Regions from separate parts of the Chitinophaga sancti genome, predicted to be linked through region 2. Evidence: riboswitches for the same ligand, from Rfam matches in the RefSeq annotation. Region 2 holds a riboswitch; each other region holds the start of a gene.
What was found. A riboswitch is a leader RNA that binds a small molecule or an ion and turns the genes downstream of it on or off. The one in region 2 is predicted to bind thiamine pyrophosphate.

Region 1 (10,907 bases), 380 kb from region 2:
TCACTGCCAGTGCTATTGGGAGTATCAATCCATTGAGGGCGCCTGCAATAATGAGCAAATGAACAGGATTACCTATGGCTGCAAAGATCACTGTACTGAATACAATGAAAAAGGTAGTAAACCATTTTTCATTTTTTGCTATAAAAGGATGGAATGTTTTTAAAAATGAAACGGAGGTATACGCTGCCCCTACTACTGAAGTGATCGCGGCACTCCACATCACCATACCAAAGAAACGATAACCGATTTCACCAGCAGCGCTTTTGAATACTGCTGCTGCAGGATTCCCAATATCAAGACGAATACCTTGTGTCACTATACCCAATGCCGCCAGGAATAACAATATCCGCATCACACCTGTGATCAATATTCCCCTTGTTGCACTCTGGTTTACCAGTGGAATAGACTCACGCCCTCCTATGCCTGCATCCAGCAACCGGTGTGCTCCTGCAAAACTGATATACCCACCCACGGTTCCACCTACTAATGTAATGATAGATCTTGTATCTATATTATCCGGCCATACCATTTGCCGCATGGCATCCAGTACTGGAGGATGAGAACTGATGGCTACATACAAGGTGAGCAACACCATCAGTATCCCTAAATAGCGGGTAAACTGATCCATGGCATTTCCCGCCTCTTTCATCCAGAAAATAAAAAGGGAAATAACTCCACTCAATATTGCGCCGTACAAAGTATCTAACCCAAATAGCGCCTTTAATCCTAATCCACACCCACCAATATTGGCGATGTTAAATACAAGACCTCCCAGCACCACTAAAAATGCCAGAAAATAACCCAGTCCGGGCAACAATTCATTGGCCAGATCCTGTGCACGGGAGCGGCTCACTGTCAGTATCCGCCAGATATTCAGCTGTGCACCGATATCCAACAGGATAGATATGAAAATAGCAAAGCTAAAAGCAGCGGCATGCTGCTGTGTAAAAACAGTCGTTTGGGTCAGGAAACCCGGACCTATTGCTGATGTAGCCATCAAAAAGGCAGCACCCAGCAGGACGGAAGAGCGTTGTTTGTTCAAGTGTGTTGTATGGTTAGGTGGTGTTCTCCTAAAGTTTTATGCACTGCTCTTGCAAAAGCCACTGCATGCGCACCATCTCCATGCAGACAAATGGTTTCGGCACGAATTGGTACTGTCTTTCCATTGACAGTCGTTACTTCCTGCTTTGTTACCATTTGTAATACCTGTTGCAACGCATCTGCTTCATTGTCTATCAGGGCATTGGGTTGACTACGTGGTGTAAGGGAGCCATCTTCCTGATAGGTTCTGTCTGCAAATACCTCACTGGCTGTTTTAAGGCCCATAGCTGCCGCAGCTTTTATAAGCCAGCTATTGCTCAATCCAAATAAACAAAGGGCCGGATTGGTATCTCTGATGGCTTGTGCGATGATGGTTGATAAGTGTTGATCTCTGGCTGCCATGTTGTACAATGCACCATGTGGTTTCACATGTTGGATAGTGGCATTCAGCGAAAGACAAACTTTGTCTAAAGTATATAACTGTGTAGCAATCAAATCATAGACTTCGGCATCTGACAATTGTTGTTCTGTTCTGCCGAAATTTTCTTTGTCCCTGAACCCCGGGTGTGCACCGATCGCCACCTGATGCTGCAGGGCGAGAGTGATTGTTTGTTCCATGGTGTCCCTATCTCCGGCATGATAGCCACAGGCAATATTTGCACTGCTGATGTAAGGCATTATTTCGGCATCGGTAGGCATACCTTCGCCCATATCACAGTTCAGGTCGATGTACATATTTATTTCTGGTTGTGTTGCAGCCATTCCTGCCATCGTAAGTTACAGGCATTTTGTAGAAAATGCAAGTGCTGCTCTGCTGCGATAAGCAACTCCTCGGCTTCGCCATGAGGAATAATCCTGAAAGTAATCTGGCTGTGTGGTAGTAACTGTGCTAATATAGGGAGGTCAGCACTTACAACGTGGGCGATGCGCGGATAGCCGCCGGTTGTCTGATGATCGGCCATGAGTATAATCAGGTGGCCATCTGGCAATAATTGTACGGTACCCCTGGTAATGCCGGCCGAGAGCCGTTCTTCTTCTTTGATCATGTGTAGTACCGGTCCTCTGAGGCGATATCCCATTCTGTCACAATGTTCCGACAAGGTAAAGTGGTGCGTGGTAAATACCGACTGCGAAGCGGGTGTCAGTTCAGGATATTCGAGGCTTGTCACCACCCTGATCTCACTGCCATCTGAATACAGGTCCCGCACATCTGCCCGCCACGGTAATGGGGTGGCTTGCTGTGTAGCATGCAGGTATTTATTTCGCAAGGCCTTGTCGATCTCTTCATCTACCTCGTTCACCGGAATACGATCGTTCTTTTGCAGCTTCCTGCCTTCAAACCCACCGGCACCCGCTTTGAGATGGGTACTGTGACTACCCAGCCAGGGCGTGGTCGAGAGCCCGCCTCTTACAGCGATATAACAACGTGCGCCAGAGACTGGTTTAGTAAAACGTAATATCGATAGCTGCGAAATCCAGATGGGTTGATTCGTATCTAATGGTTGTTCATTCACCATAGCGCCGAAGTCACCACCGGAAAGAGCGATGAGGGTATCCTGTTCAAACAGTAATACAGCTGCAGGAAAATGTAACTCTATTACGGCGGCTTCCGGATTGTTGCCTACGAGAATGTTTGCTACATACATGGCGGCTCTGTCCATAGCGCCTCCGGGATTGATGCCCAGATGCTGGTAGCCATATCTGCCCCCGTCCTGTATTGTATCCAGTAAACCCTGTTGGATGACCTGTATCATTTATATCTTTTTATGGAATTCACGCAGCGAGATAGGTATAAATTTTACCTGATCGCCGGGATGACAATAGCAGGGGAAATCTAATGCAGGGTCAAACATTTTGATAGGTGTTTGGCCGATGATGTTCCAGCCCCCTGGTGATGCTAATGGGTAGATGCCGGTTTGCCCCCCGGCAATGCCGACACTGCCCGCCGAAATGTTTAAGCGGGGCTTTTTTTGCCTTGGTGTAGCAAGGCGATTGTCTACTTTGCCCATGTATGGGAACCCCGGGAGAAAACCCAGCATGTAAACGGTGTATGTCTGAGAAGTGTGTAGGTCGATGATGTCAGCTTCGCTCATGCCCTTCTGAGACGCCATAGTAATCAGATCCAGCCCGAGAGAAGGATCGTAACACACTGGAATTTCAAGGAGACGTGATGTAGTCTTTTGTATAATGAGCGGAGCGGTTAAGGCCGGTGCGATCAATGACTGGATGGTCGTAAAGGCATTGTTGTTTTGTTCACGGCGAACTAACAGGATGTCGTATACGATCGTAAGCGAAGCGTAAGCTGGTATGATATCGAGAATGTATGGCAGCTGCATGGTAAGCAGGTGATTATACACGTTCATGACCTTGTCGTGAACAGCTGGTGAGATTTCTTGTGACCATTCAATGATCAGGGAATGATCGCCTAGCGGGTTGATAGTATAATCCATGCTCATAATTCAGGAATAAGGTACGCGATATTGAGGAAAAAATTCAGAATTATTTTTAGGATTGCCCCTGTCAGCATGGGAGAAATGTCCTGTTTTATCAGGAAAAAAGCTGACGCGTGTATTCCAATCCTATGTTATAAATGTCATCAAAGTGCTTAAAATCAAACATCCCAAACTTCCCTAACCCATCCGGTTCTATAAACCACTGACAACGTGCCTTATTTTTCAACACAGGCTCACGGATTGCCAGGTGTAAGGTACGATCGATATTGGCCAGATACCCATTTTCAGGATGATATTCTGTCAGCGGATTTACATGCACGCCAATGATGTCATTGTATTTTTCCAGCAAAGGTTCGGCAGGCAGATTGCCCGTGAGACCTCCATCTACATAAGGACTTCCATCTATCACTACCGGCTGGAATAATAATGGAATGGAAGATGCCGCTAAGACGGCGGGTATGATCGGACCTTTGTCAAAGATCATTTGTGTACCCTTGTTGAAGTCGGTAGCTGCAATGTACAAAGGCGTTGCTAACTCTTCGAAGTTTTGATGGCGAAGGGTTTGCGTCAATACCTTTTCTACTGTTTTTAACGAGAGGAGGCCTGTACGCCAGTTACGCCACTCCATTGAGAGACCGATCTTATTGTGCTGGAATATTTCTCTCACTTCATCCGTTGTATACCCATCACAAATAAAAGCAGCGGCAATAGATCCGGCACTCGTAGCGGCAATGGCAGATGGTGTAATCTGCTGTTCGGCAAAGGCTTTCAGTACTCCCAGGTGAGCATATCCCCTGGCTCCCCCTCCTGATAATACAAAGGGACGCTTAGATGCATTCATGTAGCTGTTCTTATTTTGGCGCCGGTAACTCTCCTCTCCGGTTCCAGAGATAAATGGCTACCAGCACACTCAAGATAGGAATTACTATCCCAAATTCATCATAGTAGTACTTAGTTTTATCGGAAGTAAGGGTGAGGGGTGTAAAAATAGCCTGTATAAAAAGGTTATGACTGGCGTGCAACAACACTGCCGTCCACAAACTACCAGACTTCAGGCTGAACCAGGTAAAGATAAAACTACCACTGATCACCAGCATGGAGAAACAGGAGAAACCATACCAGGCAGGAGTACCACTATTATAATCGGCAAACAACAATATAGGCAGGTGCCAGAGGGCCCAGATACAACCTGTGATCAGACAGGTCTTTGTATACCCCATTACTTTGTACATTTCAGGGACCAGGAATCCACGCCAACCGATCTCCTCTCCCAATGCGCTCGACACACTGCGCACCATACTGATACTTGCCGTCAATAGTATATACAATGCTATCACAAATCCTTTGGGTAGCTTTTCCAAACCAAAAGATTCAGCAACGCCACCTACAAACGCCGGATCATAAAACTTTCCCCAACCCACCGTCCATATAATTAAATAACCTGCAAGGCTATATAATAGTGGCACCAGGTAACTCCATAACTGGTAACGGGCCTCTCCCCATTTCCAGGGCATGGCACTGATGGGTCTTTTGATGATCAGGGAAGTCAAAAATGCAGACAATGCCGGGCTCCACATCATACCAGTGACGAAAACACCCCGACCACCCATAATTTTTCCTGTATGAATGATGAAGGCATAAAAAAAAGAACTGATAGCAAAGGTGATCAGCAGGAAGATTACGATTGTTTTTCGTGGATTTTGTTGTTGGGTCATGCCCTCAATATACCAAAAAAAATAGGACTACCAACTACTTAAACGCTCCATTTTCCAAGTCTGTATGCACTGTCCCAAAACATAAATTCCAGCTGGCATGCTTTCTCATATGCCCCATGCATAGCCTCTTCTAAAGCGGGTGTGGCCACGGCATCGCAGAATGCGATCGCTTTCTTTACCAGTTCGCCAAAGGCTTCTCCCGCATACGTATCTATCCAGTTACGATAAGGGTGATCCGCCGCGGTTTGTTGTGCATAGATGTAATCACCTACTCTTTTGTAAATCCAGAAACAAGGCAGTACTGCCGCCATAGCAACTTCTACCGAAGCCAATGCACAGGTACTCAATAAAAAGCTGGTATAATGATGGCAGGATGGAGAAACAGCTGTCTTTTCTGTAATGTCGTATTCTTTGAAATAAGCAGCATGCAAAGCGTTTTCTACTACAATAGCGCCTTCTGCAAAACGGGTGTATTGCAATACCTGTTCTACGGTATATGCTCTTGCCGCTATCAATGACAATGCACGTCCAAACTGTTCGAGGTATAGTGCATCCTGCGCAATGTAAAATTTGAATTTTTCTATGGGTAATGTTCCATCTATCAGTTCTTTTATAAATGGCATCTCAATAATCTCGTCATAAATACGGGCGGTACGCTGCCAGGCTCTTTCACTCCAACTCATGTGTAATTTGTTTTTCAGGTGCAAAAAAATGATTCACAGGGCCATGGCCCTTCCCGGTTTGTACATGTTGCCCTGCAGCAATGGCGCTATGTATATATTGACTGGCCTTGTCAATAGCTGTCACCAACTTTTCTCCACGACCCAGATAAGCTGCGATAGCAGAAGATAGGGTACACCCTGTACCATGCGTATTTGCAGTATCTATGTGCTGACTGGATATGATATGTACATTATTCCCCTGATCTTTATAGACATCAAACAATTCTTTACCTGCCAGATGCCCCCCTTTTACCAACACCGCCTTACAACCTGTTTGTAAAATACGATCTGCTGCCTGTTGCATACCAGAAAGATCTTGCAAAGGCATGTCTGCAAGGATAGCCGCTTCATCCAGGTTGGGTGTAACCAATGATACCAAAGGGAATAATTTCTCTTTCAGTATTGAAATGGTGGTTGATTCTATCAGCCGGTCTCCACTGGTCGCCACCATGACAGGATCGAGTACTACCGGTACATTGGGATATAATACCAGCGTTTCGGCAAGCGCTAATGCTAACGCAGGTGAATGTATCATCCCTATTTTTATGGCAGCCGGTTGTATATCATCCATCACGGCACGTATCTGGCCTGTTACAATTTCGGGGGGAATACTATGGATCCCTGTTACGCCCAATGTATTTTGTACCGTGATCGCTGTGATCGCGGATGTTCCAAAGCAACCCAATGCAGCAAAGGTTTTCAGGTCAGCCTGTATGCCTGCCCCTCCCCCGCTGTCGGAACCTGCGATGGTCAACACAGGTACATATTTATATTTTGTCATAGAGCTTTTTCTATTTGAAGACGAATGGTAGCAGCTGCTTTTTCAGGGTCCGGTGCCCCACAAATAGCAGATACAATGGCCAGACAATCTGCTCCTGCTTTGATCACATCTGCCGCATTGCCTGCGTGGATAGCGCCAATCGCTACCAGTAGTTTATCTGTGAGAGCACGGATATGCCTGATCCCTTCCAGTTTCCATTCTGTAACGGTATCCGTTTTGGTTGGTGTTGCAAAAATGGGACTTAGAGCGAGGTAATCTGAAGCCTCTGCATCGGCTGTATAGATCTGTTTTTCATATTCTATGGAATACCCTAAGATTCCGCAGGAAGGCCATTGTGCCCTGATAGCCAATGGCGCCAGATCACTGTTACCAACATGTATACCTGTAGCGCCACATTGCTGTGCCACCCATAAATTGTCGTTGATGATCAAGGGTACCCTATGAGGAATGAGCGCTTCTTTGAGACGAAGGGCACGTTCTAAAAAAGCAGGGTTATCCAGTTCTTTTTCGCGTAACTGAATTAAATCTACTCCACCTTTTATAGCTGCAGTCGCCACTGTAACCAGATCTCTGCCTTTGCAGGCTTCTTCGCTGATGACCAGGTATAATCTGCGATTAAACATTGGACTCCTCTATTTTAATCAGTGAAGCCACTACATCATCTGTCAGTTGATATAATTGATCCAGTATATTTACCTGCATACTACCCGGGCCGGCAGACATCTTTGCCGCTTTTTCACCTGCTATACCCAGCAGAGCCATGGCCGAAACGGTTGCACAAAAGGGATCCTTGGGATTAACAGCTGCAAAAGCGCCAATCAGTGCGGTAGCTGTACAACCCATTCCTGTCACCTTTGCCATCAGCGGGTGTCCGTTTGATAATAATATAGTCGTGTCTTTGCCAACAATGATATCCACAGCACCGGATACACACACGACACTGCCAAACTCCTGTTGCAGAAAACGAGCTGCTTCTACAGCGGCAGTGCTCTCCTCGGTGCTATCCACGCCTTTGGTAGTGCCGGCATTCTTACGGGCAAGCGCCATGATTTCAGAAGCATTGCCACGGATAATGGTCGGCTTTAGTTCCAGTAATTGTTTTAATACTTCATCTCTGTAAGGGGTCGCACCTGCTCCAACGGGGTCAAGGATCCATGGTTTACCCAGGGTATTTGCCTGACCGATAGCGAGTTCCATACTCTTTACCCAGTATTCATCGAGGGTACCGATGTTAATTACGAGTGCACCTACAATCCTGACCATGTCCACCATTTCCGAATGAGCATGGGCCATAATGGGAGATGCACCTACTGCCAGCAATGCATTGGCAGTATTATTCATGACTACATAATTTGTGATACTGTGAACCAGCGGGGATTGTTGCCGAACAGCCAGGATCTGTTCCCTGATAAACTCCTTCATAATGCCATATTGATTTTAAGTATAATGGCCAGGAGTGCGCATGCGCTAAGCAGCTGCTTTTCCCTACGCCGGTACTAGCCGGATCAGGTTCGAAGAGTAATTCTCAGTTCCAATGAAGGAACACCCCTAAAGCCTGCTCAAATTTAGCAAACAACGGGAGAAAAATGACATAATTATTTTTTATACTTGTGTCTATGCGGTTAATTGTATCAATGGCGGCTATCGCCTGTCTTTTCCACGGAAGTGTTTCTGCCCAGACATCAGACCTTCTACGTTATGTTCAGCCACTTTCGGGCACGGCAGCCAGTACAACGGCTTCTTCCCAGAAACATGGCAGTGGCACTGAATCTTATGCCAACACCATTCCGGCAGTTGGACTGCCATTTGGTATGACGCAATGGACACCGCAAACCAATACGACCGAAAACAAATGTTTTCCTCCATATACTTACAGAGACAGCCTGTTGACCGGGTTTAGAGGTACACACTGGCTGAGTGGCTCCTGTACACAGGATTATGGTAGTTTCACCATTATGCCTATCACCGGGCACTTTACGACTAACTACGCAACGCCTTTTTCTCATGACAAGGAAATCAGTACCCCTGCATACTATAAATTAACCCTACCGGCTGTTAGTACGGAGATCACGGCTACTTTAAGATGTAGCATGTTCCAGTTTACTATGGAAAAGACGGATAGCCTGTACCTGTTGCTGACACCAAATAGTGACCGGCAGGAAGGTATTGTGAAGATTAATGCCTACAGGCATGAAATAACAGGTTATAATCCTGTGCATCGTATTTATCAGGGGTGGGGAGAACCGGCAGGTTTTTGTGGCTATTTTGTTATGCAGATAGAGACGGTGACTCCCTTAGATAAATCTGGCTATGCGGCTTATTACCTGCAAAAAGGTGAACAGGTAAGAGTACGTATTGGAACCTCTTTTACCAGTATTGATAATGCCCGTAAAAACCTGGAAGCTGAAATACCCGATTGGGATTTTGCTGCTTTGAAAGCAAAGAATGAAGCCGTCTGGAACAAAGCACTGAGCCAGATACAGGTGGAAACAACCAGGGAAAAAGACAAACGTATTTTCTATACGGCGTTATACCATGCTATGCAGCACCCCAGGTTGTTCAATGATGTAGATGGCAAATATCCTCGATTTGCAGGAGATTACCAGAATGAGCGTGTCAGCAAAGGGGATTATTATGATGATTACTCTATGTGGGATATTTACAGGGCGCAATTGCCCTTATTTGAAATATTACAGCCAAAGTTGGTGAATGACTTTGTCAACTCTTTAGTGTTGAAAGGACAGCAAGGTGGATGGTTGCCTATATTTCCCTGCTGGAATAGTTATACAGCTGCAATGATCGGGGATCACGCTACGGCTTTTATTGCTTCTGCTTTCAATAAAGGGATCAGGGATTATGATGTGAATGCAGCTTATGAACTGATGCGGAAGAATGCTTTTGAAATGAGCAAAGGTGATGATTACTTAAACGGGAAAGGCAGAAGAGCACTGGATAGTTATATAAAGTATGGATATATTCCAATGGAAGATAGTGTGCCCATTGCATTTCATAAAAAGGAACAGGTGAGCCGCACACTGGAATATGCGTATGATGATTATGCATTGTCTACTGTGGCGAAAGCTTTGGGTAAGACAGCAGATTATGAAATATTGGCTAAGCGTGCGCAGAATTATAATAATGTCATAGATCCGAAGGTAGGCATGGCAAGAGGTAAGTATGCAGATGGTAGCTGGTATAGTCCATTTAATGCTGATAAGAAAGAACCTTATATTACAGAAGGTACACCCAGGCAGTACACATTCTACGTACCTCAGGATGTAACTGGACTAGCTAAAAAAATAAACCTGAAAGCTTCACTGGATAGTTTGTTTGGAAAGGATGAATACTGGCATGGGAATGAGCCGGGGCACCAGATCCCTTTTATGTACAACTTCACTGCTGCACCTGAAAAGACAAGTAAAACCGTACATAAAATCCTGGCAGAAGAATACGCTGATGGACCGGGTGGTTTAAGTGGGAATGATGATGCAGGGCAGATGTCTGCCTGGTACCTGTTTGCTTCAATGGGTTTTTACCCTGTAGATCCGGTGAGTAACAACTATGAATTGTCTGTACCTATTTTTGATAAAGTCACTATTTTATTGCCTGATAATAAAAAATTCCAGTTGAAGGCGGTTCAGAGACGAGGCAGGAGGAGTCTGCTTTATAATGGAAAAGAGCTGAAAGGACATGCGATTACATACGAACAAATAATGCAGGGTGGTGAATTGGTTTTCTTTTTTTAAAAAACAAAACCAATGAGTTAGGTGATTACGTAAACTTATTATGCCAGGCATTTTTGAGTCTGGCATAATTATGGATTTTCTTCCGGTACGTATTTTTTTGAATCACCTAAAACCATATCAACATGAATGCACGTTTCAAATTCCTGCTGACAGCAGGCGCTATGTTCTTTAGCTATGCAGGTTTCTCCCAGGTAAATTTAGGTATTACATCTGCTACCAGTAGTTCTGTAGCTGCTAAGACCAATGCAGCTGTAGTTAATAAAACGACCAGCAAAGTAGCAAATGCAACCCAATCGACTGTGAGCAAAACTACTACGGCTACCAGTAATACAGCTGCAAATACGACTGCTGCTGTGCAACGCACTAAGGGTACTACCGGCGTAAGTGTTACTTCAAACACGACTACGGCAGCAACAGGTACAAATGTAGCAACTACTTCTGCTACAACA
Region 2 (10,907 bases):
ATGAAAGTTCTGGAAATATTCGAATGGCATTTTCAGATTCCCCCATCTTGCCGGACTGGTTTTTTCTATTATCCGCTGCTTCGTATCGAAGACGATCTTCATGAACAGCGCATTCAGAAATACCGCTGCAAACAGGAAAGGCCCTACCAGCATACCAATACGCAAAGCATTGCTTTTATACATACTATATGCAAACGGTGTACATTCATGAATACCCAGTGCTATACAGGCGATGAATAAGATGACCATAGCCAACCTACGTTGTTTATACGTGTAGATACCATTGCTCTCCGTAAAGTACTGGTATGCTGTAATGATTTCCTTCTGTTCAGGCAGTGGACTATTCATATCCAGGTACCGGTGGATAAGAGGAATCACTTCCTGTGTAAACGTCACACAATTCGGATGCGATTCCTTGTTATAATAAGAGGAAATCGCCACTCCTTTTCCAAACTTATCATTCCTTGGATAGATCCTGAAGTTAAAACCACCGGTGGATTGCTTCATTACATTCACACCATGCAGCTGATCGAATGATTTGGTGACTACGGGCACAACTCCCATCCAGCGCTTCGTCATTTTGAAATTGTTATTATCAAAGACAACATGGGTATACCCACTCGCAAAAAACAACACGATCATGACGAGAAAAAATGGAATTAGAATAGACATGGCTGTACCAAAACTATAAGGTTCCATTACATACACAGCAATAGTAAATCCAATAAAGAGTACGGCAAGAATAACGCTTATGACAAAGTACCATCCATACGGGTAAATCGTGATCCTGTCACTCTCGACAGTCCATCTTGTTTTGATCAGTTCTTTAATTGACATACCAGATTAACATTTAGGGCTCCCGACGAAGATATAAAAAAAATAAGGGAGTGTACCGTTATACTGGTACACTCCCTTTCATAATATGTCCTTTTTAAAATTAGAATCCGATATTGATCCCTGCAAAGAAATTCGTTCCGGCCATTGGGTAATATCCGTTGGAAGAGTATAACTGTCCGCCTTCCCTGTACATATAAGTATAACCATTAGGACTATACATAGCATTCCAGATATTATTCAGCATGAATTGTAATCCCAGTTCTTTAAAGAGCTTTTGTGGTACGATATAATTAATGCGCAGATCATTGGTATAATAGCCATCCAGGCTACGTTCTTTATCGCCAGTATTATCCAGGTACTGACGGCTTACATACTTACCTATCAGGGCTATTTCAAGGTTCTTTACTGGCTTTGCAGTCAATGTATAACCACCTACAAAGGCAGGAGAGAAGGCAATATTACTGCTGCCGGACACGAGGGTATCCTGACCACCAGTATCGTAGTTATCGATATAGCTCACAAAGTTTTTCACTTTATTCTGACTGAGTGCCGCATTCAAACCAATGCTGAAATATCTGCCCAGTCGCTGTGTACCCTGTAATTCAATACCGGTGCGGTAGCTTTTAGGAATGTTCGTGCGGGTATAAGCACCTACTTCATTCAGTTTGCCGGTTTGTACCAGTTGATTTTTGTAGTTCATGTAGTACACGTTCGCCTGCAATACCAGGTGGTGTGTACGCAGGGTGTAGCCTGCTTCTACATCACGCAGACTTTCAGCCTTTGGTGTTTGTAGTTTCGCTGCTTCAAAGTCATCGCGGTTAGGTTCTTTATTTCCAATAGCGAAGGAAGCATATACATCCTGTTGCTCATTGAGTGAATAGGTGATACCTGCTTTGGGATTGAAGAAGTTGTATTTGTTATGCTGGATGAGTGTAGGATTATCTTCAAAACCATCAATGTTATATTTCACATCGCGGTATTGCAGATCAGCAAATACACGGAGGGCTTTGGTCACTTTGTATTCACCTTTCCAGTAGATGTTTGCATCCCGCTTCATTGCATCCAGGTTATAGTATTTATAATCCTTGTCGATGGCATATTGTGCCCAGATAATTTGTCCGTTATGATTGCCTTCGTAACGGTTCCATCCACCACCTACACTCCAGCTGAATTTAGTATCCTGGTAGTTGACAGAGAAGATGCTACCATAGAAATCATTGTCCAGCCATAGCTGACGGATGAGGTCTGTGCTGGTCACTTCTGCATCATTGATAACAGGATTGGCAAGGCCATAATCACTGTATGCCTGCGCTTCTTTGTACTGCTCGTAATACCCTTTGCCTTTGGTATAGTGAGCAGCAACGGTGAAGTTCAGTTTATCGCTGAGGGCCTGATTGAGGAACAACTGGTAGTTGTCCATCTGGTAATTGTCCGTTTCGTTATTATAATAAGAGCCATCCGATTTTTGTCCGGCAGAGTTATAGGTACGGTGGGTAGCCAGGGAATCCTGTGGTACGCCGTTCCATGCCTGGTAAGTCTTTTCAGTGCCTGAAGAAATGTTGAGGCGGATGGCGGTGTTCTTAGATATATATGCGGCAGAAGTATAAAAAGCTTTGAGATTGGAGCTGGCACGGTCAATGTATCCATCGGAGGTGACTCTTGACAGGCGCGCATCTACGGTAAAGTGGCCGTTAATGAGGCCGGTACCTGCTTTGACAGTGTTCTTCCATGAATTGAAAGAGCCGAAGCTGTTGTAGATTTCGCCATAAGCTTTCTCTCTGTAATCGTTGGTGCTGATATTGAGAGAGGCGCCGAAAGCTCCGGCACCGTTGGTAGAAGTACCTACACCCCGTTGCAGCTGAATACTGCTCACGCTGGAAGCGAGGTCTGGAATATCTACAAAATAGGTGCCCTGTGATTCCGCATCATTGACAGGGATACCGTTGTTCGTAACATTGATACGGGTGATGTCCGTACCTCTTACACGCATACTGGTGTAACCAATGCCAGTACCAGCATCGGAGTTGGTCACCACACCCGGCATTTGATTGAGCAGGATGGGCAGATCCTGTCCCAGGTTTTGCTTCTTAATCTCTTCGGCAGTGATAGTAGATTGAGTAAATGGCGCATGCTGGCCTACGCGCAGGCTGGTAATTTCAACAGGTTGTACGAAGAGGCCGGTTTCTTCCATTTGCAGATCGGCATTGGTACGGGTACCGTTTGTATGCACAGAGGTAGTGAGGGGCTGAAAGCCCAGGTAAGTTGCTTTGATAGTAAAGGTGCCCTGTGAAGGGAGTAAAATGCGGTAAACCCCATTGGCATTGGAATGGGCGCCGGTATTGTCGGCAGAAATAATGCTGACGGACACGCCTTCAAGGGGGCGGCCGGTTTTTTTGTCAGTGACTATACCGGTAAGCACGGTTTGTGCATGTACCGAGACTGCGCTGAAAACCAGCCATAACAGTAAGAATTGTCTCATGGACTCAACAGTTTAAAAAGCTACGGTATGAGGGTAGCATTAAGTTTTCTGCTACGCATGTGCGTGCAGCTTGCCATATGTGGGTAAGGAAGAATTGATTCACTTACCTTTCCTAATCAGCATTACCTGATCAGGTTCAACGGGTCTGATCTCAGCCTGATAGTAAGGCACCCCGAGGTGAAGCCGGCTGGTGGTTTGAAAAAATGTACGCTGGTACATACCGGATTCCGGAACAAAGGTATAGAGAAAAATTTTTTAAATGGAAGAAAATTGTTAAATTAGAATTGCATATATATTATCCCCCCTGGAAAGTTTTCACACGTTTTATTTTTTTAATGTTAACCATCAATTTGTAATTGCATGATCAGACTTTCGGTCATTGGCCATCTGGGGCATGATGCTTTGAAAAAAGTCATCAACGGGAAATCTGTGCTGTCATTCAGTGTAGCACAAAATGAACAGTTTAAAAACTTAATGGGAGTAGTGCAGGAGCGTACTACATGGATTAATTGTTCTGTCTGGGAGCGGGATAATCTGGGTCCGTATTTAAAAAAGGGTACGCTGGTGTATGTAGAAGGCCGGCCTGTGTTCAAAGGGTATGCGGGTAAGCAGGGCGAGGTGCTGGCAGGTGTGAACATGAGAGTATCGGAGCTGGCGTTGCTGCCGGGAGCGAGGGGAGTATTGGGAACCGGAAGTGCAGGGGTAGAGGAGGAGCGAAGTGAGGATGAATTAGAAAAGGAGCATGAAGAAGAGGATGATGAAGGTGTAAGAAATGATTTGCCATTTTAATGAATTTCCTTTTTAAAAGGGATAGTTTTCGTCTATAGGTCTGTTCTTTATCCCTGGAGTGATGTCGGCAGTTCATTGATATTGTCAATTTCCTGAATCTTAAAAACTCACTTTTGCCGTTGGCAGGAGTGAGTTTTTTGGTTCATGTAAATGAAGAAAAACAAATATTCAATTATTTTTTGCTCAAAAGTACTGCCTTGAAAGCCTTGATAGTAGTATATTTTATTGTTTGAGTTTATGACCGGGATTAAATGTTAGCAGGATTTCTTTTAAAAAATATTTGGCAGGGATGAATCTTTGTCTATCTTTGCACTCTCATTGCGAGGTAGAGCAGAGGTAGCTCGTCGGGCTCATAACCCGAAGGTCAGAGGTTCGAATCCCCTCCTCGCTACAAACGAAGTCCCGGCTAGGTCGGGATTTTTTTATTTCAGGAAGTTTAGGAAAAAAATTACATGCATAAAGCAGGGTTTGTAAATATCTTCGGAAAAGCGAATGCAGGGAAAAGCACCCTCATGAACGCACTCATTGGCGAAAAGCTCGCTATTGTATCCCCGAAGGTTCAAACTACCAGACATCGCATAACTGGTATTGTGACTACTGATGAATACCAGATTGTATTCTCCGATACCCCGGGTATTATAGACCCGCGTTACCGGTTACACGAAAAGATGATGGGTGCAGTGAAGTCTGCTCTTGAAGATGCAGACGTCGCTTTGCTGATGATGGATGTGAAAGACAATGTAGCTGAAAACCTTGAACTCTTCGATTCGCTGAAACTGAAAGCAAAATGTCTGCTTGTGATCAACAAGATGGACGTGATGGAAAAGGAAAAGCTGGAAGAGATCGTAAAGCAATGTGAAGAATGGGGTAAAGCAACCGTTATCACCATCTCTGCCTTGCAGAAAAAAGGTGTGGATGCACTGCTGAAACAGATCGTCAGCATGCTACCGGAAAGTGATCCTTTCTATCCTGAAGATACATTAACAGATAAATCTACCCGCTTCTTCGTAGCTGAGATAATCAGGGAAAAGATCTTCCATCTGTATGAAGAAGAGATCCCTTATCACACAGCAGTAGTGGTGACGCAGTACCAGGAAAAAACAACACTGACGAAAATCTCTGCGGAGATTATTGTGACGAGAGATACACAGAAAGGAATTATCCTGGGCGATAAAGGAACGGGTATTCGCAGACTGGGTACCATGGCGCGTGAAGACATTGAAAAGTTCATTGGCCAGAAAGTGTTCCTTGAGTTGTTTGTGAAAGTGAGAGGTAAGTGGAGAGATAATGATCTTTATCTGAAAGAATACGGTTATTAAGTGTCTGAATAGAGACGGCTCTCTAACAGAACATATAGGTTTTAAGTTTAGTAATTTTTAAAATATTATGGCTGGATTTACAGTAGCAATTGTCGGTCGTCCTAATGTGGGTAAGTCTACCCTGTTCAACCGTTTGCTGGAACAGCGCAAAGCCATTGTGGATGACGTCTCTGGCGTAACGAGAGATAGACAGTATGGAGTGGCAGACTGGAATGGCAGGTCTTTTAATGTAATTGATACCGGTGGTTTTGTACACGGTAGTGATGATGTATTTGAACGTGAGATCCGCAAGCAGGTAGTGATTGCCATGGAAGAAGCAAACGTGCTCCTCTTCATGTGTGATGCTGCTACAGGCATTACAGATCTTGATGATAATATGGCGGAACTATTGCGCCGCTCTTCCAAACCTGTTATCCTGGTGGTGAACAAAGTAGATAACAACAATCGTATGTTGGAAGCTACTGAGTTTTACAGTCTGGGCTTCGAAAAGGTATTCTTTATGTCTTCTATGAGCGGTAGTGGTAGCGGTGAGCTACTCGATGCAGTAGTAGAACTGATGCCTGAAGAAGAGGTGAGAGATGAAGATGCAGAAGCGAAGGAAATACCAAAGATTGCCATCATCGGTCAGCCGAATGTAGGTAAGTCTTCCCTGCTGAATGCATTGATTGGTGAAGAACGTAATATCGTTTCTGATATTCCGGGTACAACCAGGGATACGATTCACACGCATTACAAAATGTTCCAGAAAGATTTTGTATTGATCGATACAGCGGGTTTACGCCGTAAGTCGAAGGTACATGAAGACCTGGAATTCTATTCAGTGATCCGTGCTATCAAAGCAATGGACGAAGCGGATGTATGTCTGTTACTGCTGGATGCGGTAAATGGTATCACTGCCCAGGATCTGAACATCTTTAGCCTGGCTGCCCGTAAGGGGAAAGCGATTGTGATCCTGGTGAATAAGTGGGATCTGATCGATGATAAAAAGACCAATACTGCCCGTGATTACGAAAAGCAGCTGAAAGAAAGACTGGCGCCATTCAACGATGTGCCTATCATCTTTACTTCAGTAGCAGAAAAGCAACGTATATTCAAAGCAATCGAAGAGGCACTGCGCGTGTACGAAAACCGTCAGCGTAAAGTACAGACTTCCAAGCTGAACGATGTGATGCTGAAGGCAATTGAGGCATTCCATCCACCGGTAGTAAGGGGTATACCTATTAAAATTAAATATGTGACCCAGTTACCTACGTATACGCCTGCATTTGCATTTTTCTGCAACCTGCCGGAAGATGTGAAACAGCCGTATCGTAACTACCTTGAAAATCAATTGCGTACGAACTTTGATTTCCAGGGGGTACCTATTAAATTGTTCTTCCGTAAGAAATAACAATCGTTTTTTTAATAAAATCAGGGTGAAAGTGTTTTATAATTAAAAATAACTATATACCTTTGCCCATCTTAAAATTATCAAAGCATGAAAAAATTATTCTTTTTAGCAGCAGCTGCTGGTATGTTCTTCGTAGCTTGTAACGGTGGTTCTACTCCTGCTACAGATTCTACTGCTACAGCTCCAGCTGTTGATTCAGTTGCTACAGCTCCAGCTGCAGATTCAGTTGCTGCTCCAGTTGCAGATTCAGTTGCTGCTCCAGCTGCTGATTCAGTTGCTAAGTAAGACTAACGTTTTACAAGAAATTTGCCTTCCTGCATGCAGGAAGGCTTTTTTTATTTAGGAAGCTCTTAAATAAAAAAAACGCTGGTGTTGTTGAGACACCAGCGTTTTTTATGATTGATCGTTTTTTCTATGATTAATCGTTTTTCTCTTTATTCAGCACTTCTATAGCTTTCTTCATCATGCCATCATTCTGATTCAGCGATTCCCAATATCCTTCATAACTCCATATCTGTCTCGCAAATATTGCTTTCAACCTGTTTTGTATTTCAACTTCATCATGCGGTTTCAATCCACTCACACCTTTTATACTCTCACGTTCTGCATAGCTCTTGAATGCACTCATAATGCTGGCCGGTACCTGGTACTGGTTCACAAACTGTGATGCATCTTTATATTGTTTGAACTCATCTTTGTGAGCAATGTAATATTGATATACAAAATTACTGAAGGCGCTACGGGAATACATACTTGAAATCACCGGTGAGAAACGGCTGGTATCAAATGGTATGAAGATATCCGGTGTAATACCACCACTGCCATATACCACTCTTCCATTCGCTGTCTTGTATTTAACGGTATCCAGTACTTTGATGCTATCCTGGTTTACAAATTCACCGTGATTGAAACGGTTCAGGATATCTTCTTCATATGCTTCGCGACCATTGGCATAGGACTTCTGGATACTTCTGCCTGAAGGGGTGTAGTAGCGTGCTACAGTAAGACGCAGTGCACCACCATTGCTCAGATCGAACTGTTCCTGCACCAGCCCTTTACCAAATGTACGACGGCCGATGATGGTACCACGATCCCAATCCTGTACAGCACCTGCCAGTATTTCGCTGGCACTTGCAGAACCTTCGTCCGTGAGGATAGCGAGCGCACCATGTTCAAACAAACCAGGTTTCTCACATTTATAATCTGTACGGGGATAGCTCTTCCCTTTTGTATAAAGGATCAGTTTATTATCATCCAGCAGTTCGTCTGCAATACGGGTAGCTGCATCGAGGTAGCCACCTGGATTCTGACGCAGGTCGATCACCAGCTTCGTCATCTTTTGCTTTTGCAGGTTGCGCAGTGCAGCCATGAATTCATCGAAAGTATTGCCACTGAACTTACTTATTTTAATATACCCGATCTCAGGAGTGGCCATATAACTGGCATCTACGCTATACAGCGGAATGATGCCCCTGGTGATCTGGATAGGACGCAGCTCATGGTTACGCATCATGGTCACCATTACTTTGGAACCTTTCGGACCCCGCAGCAACTGACGGATCTTGTCGCTGGTAATATTATTACCTGCTACCAGGCTGTCATTTACTTTGATGATCTTATCGCCGGTCTGTACACCAGCCGACTCTGAAGGACCACCTGCGATGACGGAGATAACATTTACAGTGTCTCCGGTAATGTTGAATTCCACACCGATGCCCTGGAAGTTGCCATCCAGATCTTCATTTACCTCTTCCAGACTGGAAGGGGGGATGTAGATAGAGTGGGGGTCGAGGTGAGTGAGGAGGCCTTCGATGGCTTCCTGTTGCAGATCGCCCAGTTTCAGGGTATCAACATATTTCACTTTGAGAAGGTCCATGACTTCCTGTAAAGGTCCCTTGTCTACCCGGCTAAAGAGGAGCGTTTGCGCCCCGGTGTTAGACCCCGGCATTTTATGGCCCAGATACATTCCCAATGCCAGTACTACGGCTAAAAGTAATGGTAAAAAAACATTCAATTTCCTGTTCGACATAACTTCGATATTAAGATTGCGGCAATGTCCGCTGCGCTGTGGCCATTTTTAGGTAATTTTTACAGCAGTAGTATATATAATCCTGTTTTGTTTAACTTGTGGGGCAAAAATAGTATAATAACATATAATCATCACCTAAACCTCAAACCTTAACGGGCGTGTCATGAAAATAAAGCTAATCGCAGATAGTGGGTCCACCAAGGCGGATTGGTGTTTAACAGGGGGCAATGAGACAGGACATTTTGCTACACAGGGCATCAGCCCTTATTTTTTAAGCGCCCAGCAGATCAGGGAAATCCTTGAAAGGGAGCTGTTACCACAGTTACCGGCAGATGTAGAGATTGCAGAAATTTTTTATTATGGAACCGGCTGTTTACAGCCAAAGAGTGTACAGATCGTACAAACAGCCCTTCAATCTGTATGGCCACATGCTGCTGTCGATGTAAAACATGACCTGATGGGGGCTGCAAGGGCATTGTGTGGCAGAGAACCCGGTATAGCCAGTATTTTGGGTACAGGTTCCAACTCTGGTTTTTATGATGGCACAACCATAGTGAAGAATAATCCAGGACTGGGTTATGTATTGGGTGATGAAGGCAGTGGTGCCGTACTGGGCAAAAAGTTGTTGCAGATGTACCTCTACAACTCATTTGACGAGGAACTGAAGAGTCGCTTTGACTACATGTATAATACGACGAACGATGAAATCCTGGAAAATGTATACCGTAAACCATTGCCTAATCGTTACCTGGCTGGGTTTGCGCGTTTCCTGGGAGAGAACAGAGGTCACTATATCATAGAGAACATCCTCGAGGATGGGCTAAACGAGTTTTTTTTCAATCACATCTATAAATACAGCGAGAGCTGGACACATCCGCTGCACTTCACTGGTAGCATAGCCTGGAACTTCAGGGATATTCTGCAGGAGTTGTGCGAGCTGTATGAGCTGCAGCTGGGAAGGATATTACGGAGCCCTATGGAAGGGTTGCTGGAGTATCATCAAATTTAAAATTTATCATTCGAAAATGTCTTTTCAGAGAACCACTGAACAACCTTCACACTATAGACATCTGGAGAAGATGAGTGTGCAGGAGATCCTAAGTAATATAAACCAAGAGGATAAAACTGTACCCCAGGCTGTTGAAAAAGCGCTTCCTCAGATAGAGAAACTGGTGACGGTGATTGCCGATAAGATGCTGGCTGGTGGCCGGTTATTTTATATGGGCGCCGGTACCAGCGGCAGATTAGGTATTGTAGATGCGAGTGAGTGCCCACCAACATTTGGAGTACCATTTGGGTTGGTGATCGGGTTGATTGCTGGGGGAGATGCAGCCATACGCAAGGCAGTGGAGTTTGCAGAAGATGATATACAGCAGGGATGGAAAGATCTTTCAGCACATAATATTTCCGACAAAGATGTGGTGGTAGGAATTGCAGCGAGCGGCACCACACCTTATGTAATAGGTGCATTGAATCAATGCCGGGAGGCGGGAATTGTAACAGGGAGTATTTGTTGTAATGCAGGTGCACCCTTATCTGCAGCTGCCGATTACCCGATCGAGGTGGTGGTAGGACCTGAGTTTGTGACAGGGAGTACCCGTATGAAGAGCGGAACGGCGCAGAAACTGGTGTTGAATATGATTTCGACAGCGGTGATGATACAGCTGGGACGCGTGGAAGATAATAAGATGGTAAATATGCAGCTGACGAATGATAAACTGGTGGATAGAGGGGTGAAAATGTTGATGGGACAGTTGAACCTCAGTGATTATGAGCAGGCGAAGGCATTATTGTTGAAAGCCGGAAGTGTGAAAAAAGCCATGGAGGACTACCGTTCATAATTGCAGTTTTTTTCAGAAATTTGTGAAAACAATAATTTCAGGAAAATAGCCCATGCACGAGATAGAACCATTTTACAACTGGCGACATTTATATAGTGCCGAGGAGGATGAAAGCTCTCCTTTCTATGGAAGAGAGTACAGTGAATTCACCTTTTCGAACACAGTATATAATTATTATGTTCACCCACAGTGGGATGAATTCGGTTCCAGGAACCTGTATATG
Region 3 (10,907 bases), 2.1 Mb from region 2:
CCAATCCAGCTTCATATGCCTGTCTGCCTGCCACTACTGCCGTTGCAAATGCCTGCGCCATTGCTACCGGATCTTTTGCCACTGCAATGGCAGTATTGACCAGTACGGCATCAGCACCCATTTCCATCGCCTTCGCAGCATCGGACGGACTGCCAATACCGGCATCAACTACGACAGGGATATTGCTCTGCTCAATGATGATTTCAAGGAAATCCGCCGTGCGTAAGCCTTTGTTACTACCAATGGGAGCACCTAAAGGCATGACTGCCGCTACCCCTACCTGTTCTAACCGCTTACATAATACAGGATCTGCATGTACATATGGCAAAACCACAAAACCCAGTTTTACCAGTTCTTCTGCAGCTTTCAATGTCTCAATAGGATCCGGCATCAGGTATCGGGGATCAGGATGGATTTCTAATTTGACCCAGTTTGTTTCCAGTGCTTCGCGGGCAAGTTGTGCAGCATATACTGCTTCATGGGCCGTACGCACACCAGAGGTGTTAGGCATTAACTTAAAAGCCTGCAAATGACGAAGCATATTATCACCTATATCATGGATATCGACTCTCTTAAGTGCCACTGTCACCAGTTGTGTAGCAGCTGCCAACAGTGCCTGTTCCATTATCTGTAGAGAAGCAAACTTTCCCGTGCCTGAAAACAACCGGGAGGTAAATGTATGATCAGCTATTTTCAATGCCTGCATGTGTGATGGTTTGATAAAGTGTAGATAATAACTGCCGCTTATCGGGCGCGTGTGTAATAAGGCCACTCACGGCAATGCCCTGAATACCTGTACTGAACAGGTCAGGAACATCTTCCCGCTCAATACCGCCAATGGCGATAACTGGTATGCGAACCGACAATTGAGACAGGATATTGCGAATACCTTCCAGTCCTAAAACCGGACTCAGGTTTTGCTTCGTTTTCGTAAAACGATAAGGTCCCACGCCTACATAATCGGCGCCATCTGCTACATGCCGCATGATGTCTTGAAGGGTATTGGCTGTGCCACCCACAATTTTATGTGGGCCAACTATCCGACGTGCGGCGGCGACCGTCATATCCTCTTTACCCACGTGTGTGCCGTGTGCACCCACTAATGCTGCAATGTCAGGATGATCATTAATAATAAGTGTAGCATTATGTGCATCACATACTTCTTTCGCCAGTGCGGCTGTTGCTGTAATGGTAGGAACATCCGCATGCTTCATGCGCAATTGTATCCATTTACAGCCTGCTTCGCAAGCCATGCGTATATTGTCAAGATGTGAGTAGGTGTCAGTCTGCTGTGAAATGTACTGAATAGAAATCATGATGAGCTGAATGAATTGCCTGACCATGCATCACGGATACTGATAAAGTTCCGTACTGCACGTTCCGGATGTTGCCAGATGGCGCCATGCAGGGCAATGCCATCAAATAGCATATGGCGGGCTTTGTCAGCAGTATGCTGATTAATGCCTCCCAACGCAAGTACATTGCCTGCATAGCCATCTTTGTCCAACCGGAAGTTGGTGTCAAACGCGGCTTTATATCCGGTTTTGGAAATACTATCAAACACCGGGCTTATGAGCACCTGATTCCAGATATTACTCACTACCTGTAAGGTCATCACACTATGAATACTTGTGCTGAGCATGCAACCTAACTGCTGGAAGCGAAGCAGTTCTTCCTGGGAGACAGATCCCCTGATGGCCTCCCCAAAATGTATCCCTAACAGGCCATAGCGCTCACATAAAGCAGGATGATCGGCTATGATGAGGTGAGGGTAACAGGATGGATTTGCTTCGAGCAACAACATCTCGTAATCCGCCTCCTGCCAGCCTGGTTTACGTACCAGTATACTATCGGCGCCTGCCTGCAACAATTGTAACCAGAGTGTAGGTTCGTGATTGATCTTGCCAGTATGTGTGATGATCTGTATCAAAGTATTGGAGTTTGATTAAATGGTTCCAAAACTGTACCGCAATTGTATAACAGTCAGATTATGAATATATAGTGCTGCCTTGTTCGCGAAATTCCGTTGACTTTTCTGCCATGCCTGCTTCCCTTATTTCCTGTGTTATTTTCATAGAGCAGAAGTGTGGTCCGCACATAGAACAGAAGTGAGCTACCTTGGCCCCTTCTGCAGGCAGGGTTTCGTCATGATAAGAACGGGCCGTGTCAGGATCAAGTGCAAGATTAAACTGATCTTCCCAGCGGAATTCGAAGCGGGCTTTGCTGAGTGCATTGTCCCTGTGTTGAGCACCCGGATGACCTTTGGCCAGGTCGGCAGCATGTGCAGCTATTTTGTAGGTAATTACACCTTGTCGTACATCTTCTTTGTTGGGTAGGCCCAGGTGTTCCTTAGGTGTGACGTAACAGAGCATAGCCGTACCAAACCAACCGATCATGGCAGCGCCGATGGCAGAAGTGATATGATCATAGCCGGGAGCGATATCAGTCGTCAATGGGCCTAGTGTATAGAAAGGTGCTTCGTGGCAATGTTCCAGTTGCTTATCCATGTTCTCTTTGATCAGGTGCATGGGTACATGGCCGGGGCCTTCGATCATGACCTGAACATCGTGTTTCCAGGCGATTTTAGTGAGTTCGCCCAGGGTTTCCAGTTCAGCGAACTGCGCGGCATCGTTGGCATCTGCAATACTACCGGGACGTAAGCCATCGCCTAATGAGAAAGAGACGTCATAGATTTTCATGATTTCACAGATCTCTTCAAAGTGGGTGTAGAGGAAGTTTTCCTGGTGGTGTGCCAGACACCATTTGGCCATGATAGACCCCCCGCGCGAAACGATGCCCGTCATACGATTGGCGGTGAGTGGAATGTAGCGTAGCAGTACACCGGCATGGATGGTGAAATAGTCTACACCCTGTTCTGCCTGTTCGATGATGGTATCACGATATATCTCCCAGGTAAGGTCTTCAGCTTTACCATTTACTTTTTCCAATGCCTGGTAAATGGGTACAGTGCCGATAGGTACAGGTGAGTTGCGCAGGATCCATTCACGTGTTTCATGAATGTTTTTGCCGGTGCTGAGATCCATAATGGTATCGGCGCCCCAGCGGCAGGCCCACACTGCTTTTTCCACTTCTTCTTCGATGCTGGAAGTGACGGCGGAGTTACCGATATTGGCATTGATCTTTACCAAAAAATTACGGCCAATAATCATTGGTTCGCACTCGGTATGATTGATATTGGCAGGGATGATAGCTCTGCCTGCGGCTACTTCCTGTCTGATAAATTCAGGTGTGATGTGTTGTTGGGCGGCACCCTGGTTTTCGCGGATAGCGATGTATTCCATTTCGGGTGTGATGATCCCTTTGCGTGCATAGTGCAGCTGTGTGGCGTTTTTTTGCGGTGCCCATGCTGCGCGCAGTTTTGGCAGCCCTTTGCGTACATCAATCTCAATAGCCGGATCGGTGTAAGGGCCACTGGTATCGTATACAATGAGTGGTTCGTTAGGTGTGGTTTCTCCTTTACTACCATACAGTCGGGTAGGTGTTAGCGTTATCTCTCTCATAGCAACGCCGTTAATGTAGATTTTCCTGGATGCGGGTAGTGGATTGCGTGAAATGTTTTCGATTTTCATACAACAAATAAGATGGGTGAAGAAATAAGAAGTCCTGCTGCGAGGGGATGCCCTGCAGTGCACAAAAAATTAAATGAAAAAATTAACCTCCCTGTGTAGCGCGGATGATAGTAATACTATCTGCGGTTTGCAAGATGTGTTGCGGCCATGCGGGTTTAGGTATTACCTCCCTGTTGATAGCCACGGCCAGTCCTTTGTCGGATGGTAGTTGAATAAACTGTAAGAGGGCAGCGATGGTTGTTCCCTGCTGCACCGCATAAAGTTTATTGTTTACAGTCACTTCCATGAATGCATGAATTAAGGTGAAACAATAAACTTTAAGGATGGTAGAAGATGTGAGGATTCAGGTTACTTATATCTACAGCAAAAGAAGCTGTATCAAGTACTTTTCCCTACGGCAGTATGAGCTGCGTCAGGTACTGAGGGTCTCATCTCAGCTTTCCGGGTATGGTGGCCTGGAAAACACCCCTAAAGTGAAGCATAAAGGTAGGGGAAAAAGTCCATATCTTTGAGCGTATGAAAAATAGCATGCTGCTGGTGAGTTTTATCACCATCTTTTCATTTGCCTGTCATCACTCGCGTAAGCCTGGGAAAGAGGAGGCTGTTATGGATACCCCGGTATATGCGCCTGCAATGGATACAGTGCCTTCTATTGTAGAAGACTCAACTGTTACCGTAGTAGCAGATACCATAGTAATCGACACGGCAAAACTGATTGGGAAGTGGTTGCAGCCTGTAACGGGGAAGGACAATGAGTGGCAGGGTATGGAATTGAAGAAAAACAGGAAAGCGATTGCGATCAATATGTACTCGCTGGTGTATGAAAAATGGGCGTTACAACATGATACATTATTACTGTGGAATCATGCAGAAGGGGTGAAATCATCGGATAGTACAAGAACCATAGATACTGTAATAATCAGAGACCTTACGGATACTTCACTGGTCTTGTTTCCTGTGAAGGCCGCAGAGGGATACCTGGAAAAATACAGGAAAGAAACAGGAGGGAAAAAAGTGAAGTCACGTAAGTAAGTTCACTCCTCTCCCTCCGGAGTGAATCAGCTATACATTTGCCATAAGGTAACTGCGAGGGCAACAACGGCCATGAATATACCGGCGGTAGCGACCTGCATATCATCAATATTCTTACGGGCTTTTATATCTGAGAGTCCACCCATGATGATGGCTGCAATAGCAAAGACAAGACCTGTTTCTGGGTTTCTTGCCACGAATGCATACACAGCGGAAGATACGCCTGCGAACAGGGAAATGTAGCAGGCAACTTTAGTGGACGTGGACGAAGTGGTGTGCTGTTGCATATATTTATTGATTTAAAGGTTTGTCGAATGGTGCTTTTAGTAGTGCCCCTATCTGCTGATACCTTTCGTCCTGGTATTCATCCAGTCCATACTTCAGAGAAGTGGTATCATTTACCTTCTTAAACGTGCCAAAGAGGCGGTCCCAAATTGAAAAAATATTAGCGTAATTAGTGTCCGTTTCCGGTTGTAAATGGCTGTGGTGTACCTTATGCATGTCTGGCGATACGATGATCCAGCTCAGGGCATTATCCAGCCATTTAGGGAGGTGGATATTAGCATGGTTGAACTGGGACATGAATGCAGAGATGGTTTGGTACAGGAATACCATCCAGATGGGGATACCCATGGTGATGACAGCGACAAAGAGAGCGATGACGCGGAAGATGCTTTCTATGGGGTGGTGCCGGAGGGCGGTGGTGGCATCTACAGCGGTGTCGATGTGGTGGATCTTATGGAAGTGCCACATCCAGGCTATTTTGTGCTGGATCAGGTGAACGAGGTAGGCTCCGATCAGGTCCATCATAAGGATGGCGAGAATGGCATGGAGCCAGTTAGGTAACGGTACAAGGTAAAGAAGGCCAAAATGGTTGTTGGTGGTAAATGTACATGCTTTTACGATGAGGAAGGCGAGGGCAAAGTTTACGACGGCGGTGGTAAGGGTGAAGAAGAGGTTTGTGCCGGCGTGGCGGTAGCGGTTTGATTTGAAATAAAGTCTGGGAAAGGCGCCTTCAAAAACCCAAAGAAGGACCAGGCCACCAACGAGTATTGCGGTGCGGTAGTAAGAAGGAATGTTATTGAAGAACGATTCCATACACGGGAATTTATTTATGGGACAATGGATGTATTAAATTACGGAAAATTTGGGGAATAAAAAGGCTGAAAGTGGCTGTGGGCCAATAAATTAGGCAGACTTATGTGGGTGATTGGGTTATGTATTAAAAGAAAATATTCATCAAGCAAAAAAGTCACTCCTGCCGAAGGCGGGAGTGACTTTTTTGTGGGTGTCTTTTTGGGTGCGGCGTGCATGCCGCACCCAAAAAGACGAAGAAATGTAATGAAGAATTAGTTATTCAGCATCAGCGGCATTACCAGCATCAGCAGATCCTCATTCTCTTCTTTTTCAGAAGGTTTCAGGATACCTGCTTTGGTGGGTGTAGACAGCTCGATTGTAATTTCATCACCTTCTGCAGCATTCAGCATTTCAATGAGGAATTTCGCATTGAATGCAATCTGCATATCATCGCCGGTGTAGGAGCAGTTCATACGCTCATTACCTTCGAAAGAGAAATCCACATCCTGTGCAGAGAGTTGCAGTTCGCTACCAGTAATGCTCAGGGCAACCTGGTTGGTGCTCTTGTTTGCAAAAACACTTACACGTTTCAGGGCGTTCTGGAAATCGCTCTTTACCAGGGTAAGGCGATAAGGATTATCCTTTGGAATTACCACCTTGTAATCAGGGAAACGGGCATCGATCAGACGACAGATCATCTGAGCACCATCGTGTGTTACAAAGAAGTGATTCTGGCTATAAGCAATCTTGATTTCGCTATCATTGTCAGGCAGGGCTGATTTCAGCAGGTTCAAAGGCTTCTTAGGCACGATGAAAGTCTCTGCTTTAGGGCATTCCACACCAGTTCTTACATATTTCACCAGGCGGTGCGCATCGGTTGCTACAAAAGTCAGGCTGGTTGGTGTCAGTTCGAAGAACACGCCTGTCATAGCCGGGCGCAGGTCATCGTTACTTACGGCAAACAGGGTCTTGTTGATGGCTGTTACCAGTGCGGTAGAGGTCAATGTAAAGGAAGTGGTATCATCTGCTGCCGGTTCTTTCGGGAAATTTTCCGGGTTTTCACCCATCACCTTGTACTTACCGTTGTCCGATGTGATTTCAACCGCGTAGGAATTCAGGTCGATGTTGAAAGTAAGTGGCTGATCAGGCAGATTTTTCAGGGAGTCCATCAGGATTTTGGCCGGAATACAGATGCGGCCGGCTTCCTTGGCTTCTACCTCCAGCTTCACTTTCATAACAGTCTCCAGGTCTGTAGCCACTACTGTTAGTTCGTTCCTGTCAATGATGAATAGGAAATCTTCCAATATAGGCAATACCGTGTTGGAGTTGATAACCCCGCTGATCTGCTGTAATTGTTTTAACAAAGTAGAGGAAGAAACGATAAACTTCATGTTGATATGTTGTTATTATACTTACTAAGGAATTCCCGCTGTAAAGGCGGTGAGGTTATACAACCTGAGCAAACAAAGATAGAAAGAATTGTCAATCTACGAACAGCGTTAGAATCAGGCATTCTATAGCTTTTTTCCACATGAAACCTGCATGGGTATGTGGAAAAGACCTATGTCAATGTGTACTCTCCTATAAACCAGGCTACATTATAACAAAATGTTATGTTAGATAAAATGCCATAAAATGGCAGATTTATTGAATTAAATTAAAAATAACCGTTCAAATTTGGAATGTTGTAAAAAAATCAACCATTTGTTTTAAATGAGTTGCATATCCGTTAGCTTTGCGGGCGCAAAAAATCTATTAAACACTAAAAAATCTTTTGGGTTATGAAACTGTCTCATTTAGCCGAAACGTTGATCGGGTCTGAAATTATTAAGCTGGCCGGTGAGATAAAGGAGAAGCAGGCCAAGGGTGAGAAAATCTACAATTTTACGATTGGGGATTTTGACCCCAAAGTATTCCCCATTCCGGCTGAGTTTGAGCAAGAGATTATTACTGCCTACAAGGAAGGATTAACCAACTACCCACCGGCAGATGGTATCCTGGAACTGAGAAAGGCAGTAAGCGAGTTCATTGCCGAACATGAGCAGCTGACCTACGATCCTACCAAAGAGATCGTGATTTCATGTGGAGGTCGTCCTATCATTTATGCCACTTTCAGAACAATCCTGGACCGGGGTGAGAAGGTAGTTTATGCTACTCCATCCTGGAACAACAACCATTATACCCACTTCCTGGAGGCTGAACACGTAGTACTGGAAACTAAACCAGAAAACGACTTCATGCCGACTGCAGCTGAACTGAAACCGTTGCTGAAAGGTGCTACCCTGCTGGCGCTCTGCTCTCCGCAGAACCCAACCGGTACCGCTTTTGGCAAGCAACAGCTGGAAGAGATCTGCGACCTGGTAATTGCTGAAAACAAGAGCCGCGGCGCTGACGAGAAACCATTGTATATACTGTTCGATCAGATGTACTGGGTGCTCACTTTCGGTCAGACTCACCACCACACCCCTGTTGGTCTGCGTCCTGAACTGAGAGATTACACTATCTTCATCGATGGTATGAGTAAGGCTTTTGCCGCTACCGGTGTTAGAGTCGGTTGGGCGCTGGGCCCTGCACATGTAATAGGCAAGATGAAAGCCATCCTGTCTCACGTAGGTGCATGGAGCCCTATGGCAGAACAACATGCTGCTGCCCGCTACCTGCGTCGTAAAGGAGAGGTAAATACTTACCTGAAAAGCTTCAAAGCTGAAGTTGAAGAAAGACTCGAAAAGATCTATGAAGGTTTCGATGCACTGAAAAAAGCAGGTCACTCTGTAGAAGCAATTGCTCCTCAGGCTGCTATTTACCTGACCCTGAAAATCGATCTGAAAGGCAAGAAAACTGCTGATGGTACCGTACTGGAAGACCAGGCAGCGGTAACTTCTTACCTGCTGAACGAAGCGAAACTGGGGTTGGTTCCTTTCTATGCATTCGGTGCAAGCAAGCAATCTCCATGGTATCGCCTGAGCGTAGGTACCTGCGTAAAAGAAGAAATCCCAGCTATGCTGGCTACCCTGAAAGCGGCGCTCGAAAAACTGAGCTAAGCTGTCAGAAGATATTTTGAATGGCAAGCATTACAATCCAGAAGGCCGTCCTGCACCCAGTGGGACGGCTTTTCTTTTTATAAAAAAATAGCTTCCACCACTGGCGGAAGCTATTTTTTTGAGGGGGGATAAAAGGCCTTCCTTCGAATGATTAGTGACGGTCAGGACCCTGACGATCGTCTCTGTTGTTACGATTGTTACCTTTCTTACCGTTGTTCTTATGATCCTTCTGCCACTGTGAGTGCTGAGGATGACCCTTGCTTTCGAAATATTTTTCTTCCTTGCTGTCACGAATAGGACTCTGATCATGTTTACCCTTGTATCCACCATATTCCTGACGGTATTTGGCAGCATTCTGGTAAGGTCTTTTATCACCATTGATCACCACCTTGTGCGCGTTGTACAGGTCAACGTTACGGTACTTGGCAGGCAATTGTTTCGCTCTTACCCAGCTATTACCATTTGGATATACATATACCTTGTTTGGTACGTCATAATAGCAATCAATATCTGGCAGATAATAATAATCTACGTGGTCATACCCGGTAGGACCCCATGCTGGCTGTGCGCCAATATTGACAGAAACATTTACCTGGGCTTTACTCGCTACAGTGAATCCGATCACTGCTACAAAAAGGAAAATAAACTTTTTCATATAGATTGTATTTGCTGATGTAAAGGCAAAAGGAATGCCTATAGCGCATAAATTTCATTTTTTGAGATGTATAGTCGAAATGTGTCGGCTAAACCTGAAATTCTACTGATAAACACTCCCATACGATAAATTGCATATTATAATACTTATAACTTATTGAAATACATTTATGTTGACCCCATTCTAACTTTTTGACTTTTTAGTTCGAAAAGTTAATCAATTGTTAAATGACGTCTTTTCTTCTCTATTTGATTAAACTTTTCTACTTTTGACTTCGAAACTAAAAAAGTCAAAAAGTTAATGATCGCAGAAACCAAGGACGAAATGCGGGATAAGATCGTGGATGCAGCGTTAAAGAGATTCTCTAATTACACTGCTTCCAAGACTACCATGAATGAGATTGCGGACGATCTGCATTGTTCAAAGGCTTCCTTATATTATTATTTTTCCGACAAAAAGAGTCTGCACTTTGCCGTGCTCGAAAGGATCGGGGAGTTCTTTATGGCAGAGCAGGAAGCAGAAGCAGATAAAGATCTGCCTGCGGCCAGCATACTTACGAACCTCCTCGAAATAAAACGACAGTTTGTACTCAGGTACTGCCGCCTGGAAATGTTCAAGATCCTGAATGATAATAGTGCAGAGACCATCCGTGCTATGACCATCATGAAGGAAAGAGAACTGGCCATGATGACCCGGGTAATGGAAAAAGGTGTGGCAGCAGGCGACTTTAAGATCAAAAACATCAGCGAAACGGCCACCTTATATAGTCAGGCTATAGAAGGATTGCGCTTTTCGGCATTGGATTGCTTCAATCCAAAATTGGAAATAGAACCAGAAGAAGTAGAAAAGGTAATAGATAAACAGCGGTTACTCACCGAGATTTTTGTTAAAGGCATAAAGCAATGAGGTTACCATGGGCGTAAAAGAAAGGATAATGGAGACAGCGCTGAGGATGTTCCGTTTGTATGGCATCAAGAGCGTAACGATGTTTGACATTTCAAAAGAAACCGGCGTTTCTAAAAAGACGGTATACGAGCATTTTGAAGACAAGGAAGACCTGGTGCTGGAAGGCATGAAATTCGTACTTGACAGTCATATCGAGCATTTCCAGGACTTTCGCCAAAACTCCGCCAATGCCATTGAAGAGCTGATCAAAGAGCTGGAATACATGGAGATGATGGGCAAAACAATCAACCCCGTCATGCTGTACGAAATACAGAAATACCATCCGGCTATCTGGAAGCGAATCGAAGAATTTAAGAAGGATTGTGTACTGCATGGTATCAATGAGAATTTACAGCGTGGCATTGAAGAAGGGGTGTACAGAAGTGATCTGAATATGAACATCATCAGCCGTATGAGGCAGCTACAGCTTGAAACCGTATTCGATCCTGAACAATACCCTGTCATGCAGTTCGACATGCATGAAGTAATGGAACAACTAACGAAACATTTTATTCTGGGTGTAGCTACTCTTGAAGGAAGAAAACTGGCAGCACAATATTTACCTAT

Region 1: it holds a riboswitch for thiamine pyrophosphate, as region 2 does, so the genes downstream of both, thiM (hydroxyethylthiazole kinase) here and SIO70_RS29175 (TonB-dependent receptor) in region 2, are expected to answer to the same signal.
Region 3: it holds a riboswitch for thiamine pyrophosphate, as region 2 does, so the genes downstream of both, thiS (sulfur carrier protein ThiS) here and SIO70_RS29175 (TonB-dependent receptor) in region 2, are expected to answer to the same signal.

What each region holds. Positions count from the first base shown of each region.
Region 1 covers NZ_CP139247.1:7,674,731-7,685,637, forward strand. Annotated here, with positions in the region: gene SIO70_RS30725 (NRAMP family divalent metal transporter) at 1-1,042, opposite strand, end outside; gene pxpA (5-oxoprolinase subunit PxpA) at 1,039-1,803, opposite strand; gene SIO70_RS30735 (biotin-dependent carboxyltransferase family protein) at 1,779-2,795, opposite strand; gene pxpB (5-oxoprolinase subunit PxpB) at 2,796-3,497, opposite strand; gene SIO70_RS30745 (patatin-like phospholipase family protein) at 3,589-4,335, opposite strand; gene SIO70_RS30750 (CPBP family intramembrane glutamic endopeptidase) at 4,346-5,209, opposite strand; gene SIO70_RS30755 (TenA family protein) at 5,248-5,892, opposite strand; gene thiD (bifunctional hydroxymethylpyrimidine kinase/phosphomethylpyrimidine kinase) at 5,879-6,712, opposite strand; gene thiE (thiamine phosphate synthase) at 6,709-7,335, opposite strand; gene thiM (hydroxyethylthiazole kinase) at 7,328-8,134, opposite strand; TPP riboswitch at 8,178-8,272, opposite strand; gene SIO70_RS30775 (GH92 family glycosyl hydrolase) at 8,329-10,458, shown strand; gene SIO70_RS30780 (hypothetical protein) at 10,581-10,907, shown strand, end outside.
Region 2 covers NZ_CP139247.1:7,291,728-7,302,634, reverse strand. Annotated here, with positions in the region: gene SIO70_RS29180 (hypothetical protein) at 1-837, opposite strand, end outside; gene SIO70_RS29175 (TonB-dependent receptor) at 938-3,316, opposite strand; TPP riboswitch at 3,409-3,501, opposite strand; gene SIO70_RS29170 (single-stranded DNA-binding protein) at 3,677-4,105, shown strand; tRNA gene SIO70_RS29165 (tRNA-Met) at 4,425-4,496, shown strand; gene era (GTPase Era) at 4,558-5,424, shown strand; gene der (ribosome biogenesis GTPase Der) at 5,492-6,814, shown strand; gene SIO70_RS29150 (hypothetical protein) at 6,902-7,099, shown strand; gene SIO70_RS29145 (S41 family peptidase) at 7,233-8,843, opposite strand; gene SIO70_RS29140 (N-acetylglucosamine kinase) at 9,007-9,852, shown strand; gene murQ (N-acetylmuramic acid 6-phosphate etherase) at 9,869-10,684, shown strand; gene SIO70_RS29130 (hypothetical protein) at 10,737-10,907, shown strand, end outside.
Region 3 covers NZ_CP139247.1:1,092,834-1,103,740, reverse strand. Annotated here, with positions in the region: gene SIO70_RS04530 (thiazole synthase) at 1-706, opposite strand, end outside; gene SIO70_RS04525 (thiamine phosphate synthase) at 684-1,343, opposite strand; gene SIO70_RS04520 (thiamine phosphate synthase) at 1,313-1,930, opposite strand; gene thiC (phosphomethylpyrimidine synthase ThiC) at 1,989-3,590, opposite strand; gene thiS (sulfur carrier protein ThiS) at 3,673-3,876, opposite strand; TPP riboswitch at 3,963-4,070, opposite strand; gene SIO70_RS04505 (lipocalin family protein) at 4,107-4,622, shown strand; gene SIO70_RS04500 (hypothetical protein) at 4,649-4,909, opposite strand; gene SIO70_RS04495 (sterol desaturase family protein) at 4,914-5,720, opposite strand; gene dnaN (DNA polymerase III subunit beta) at 5,972-7,090, opposite strand; gene SIO70_RS04485 (pyridoxal phosphate-dependent aminotransferase) at 7,481-8,740, shown strand; gene SIO70_RS04480 (hypothetical protein) at 8,892-9,395, opposite strand; gene SIO70_RS04475 (TetR/AcrR family transcriptional regulator) at 9,696-10,301, shown strand; gene SIO70_RS04470 (TetR/AcrR family transcriptional regulator) at 10,330-10,907, shown strand, end outside.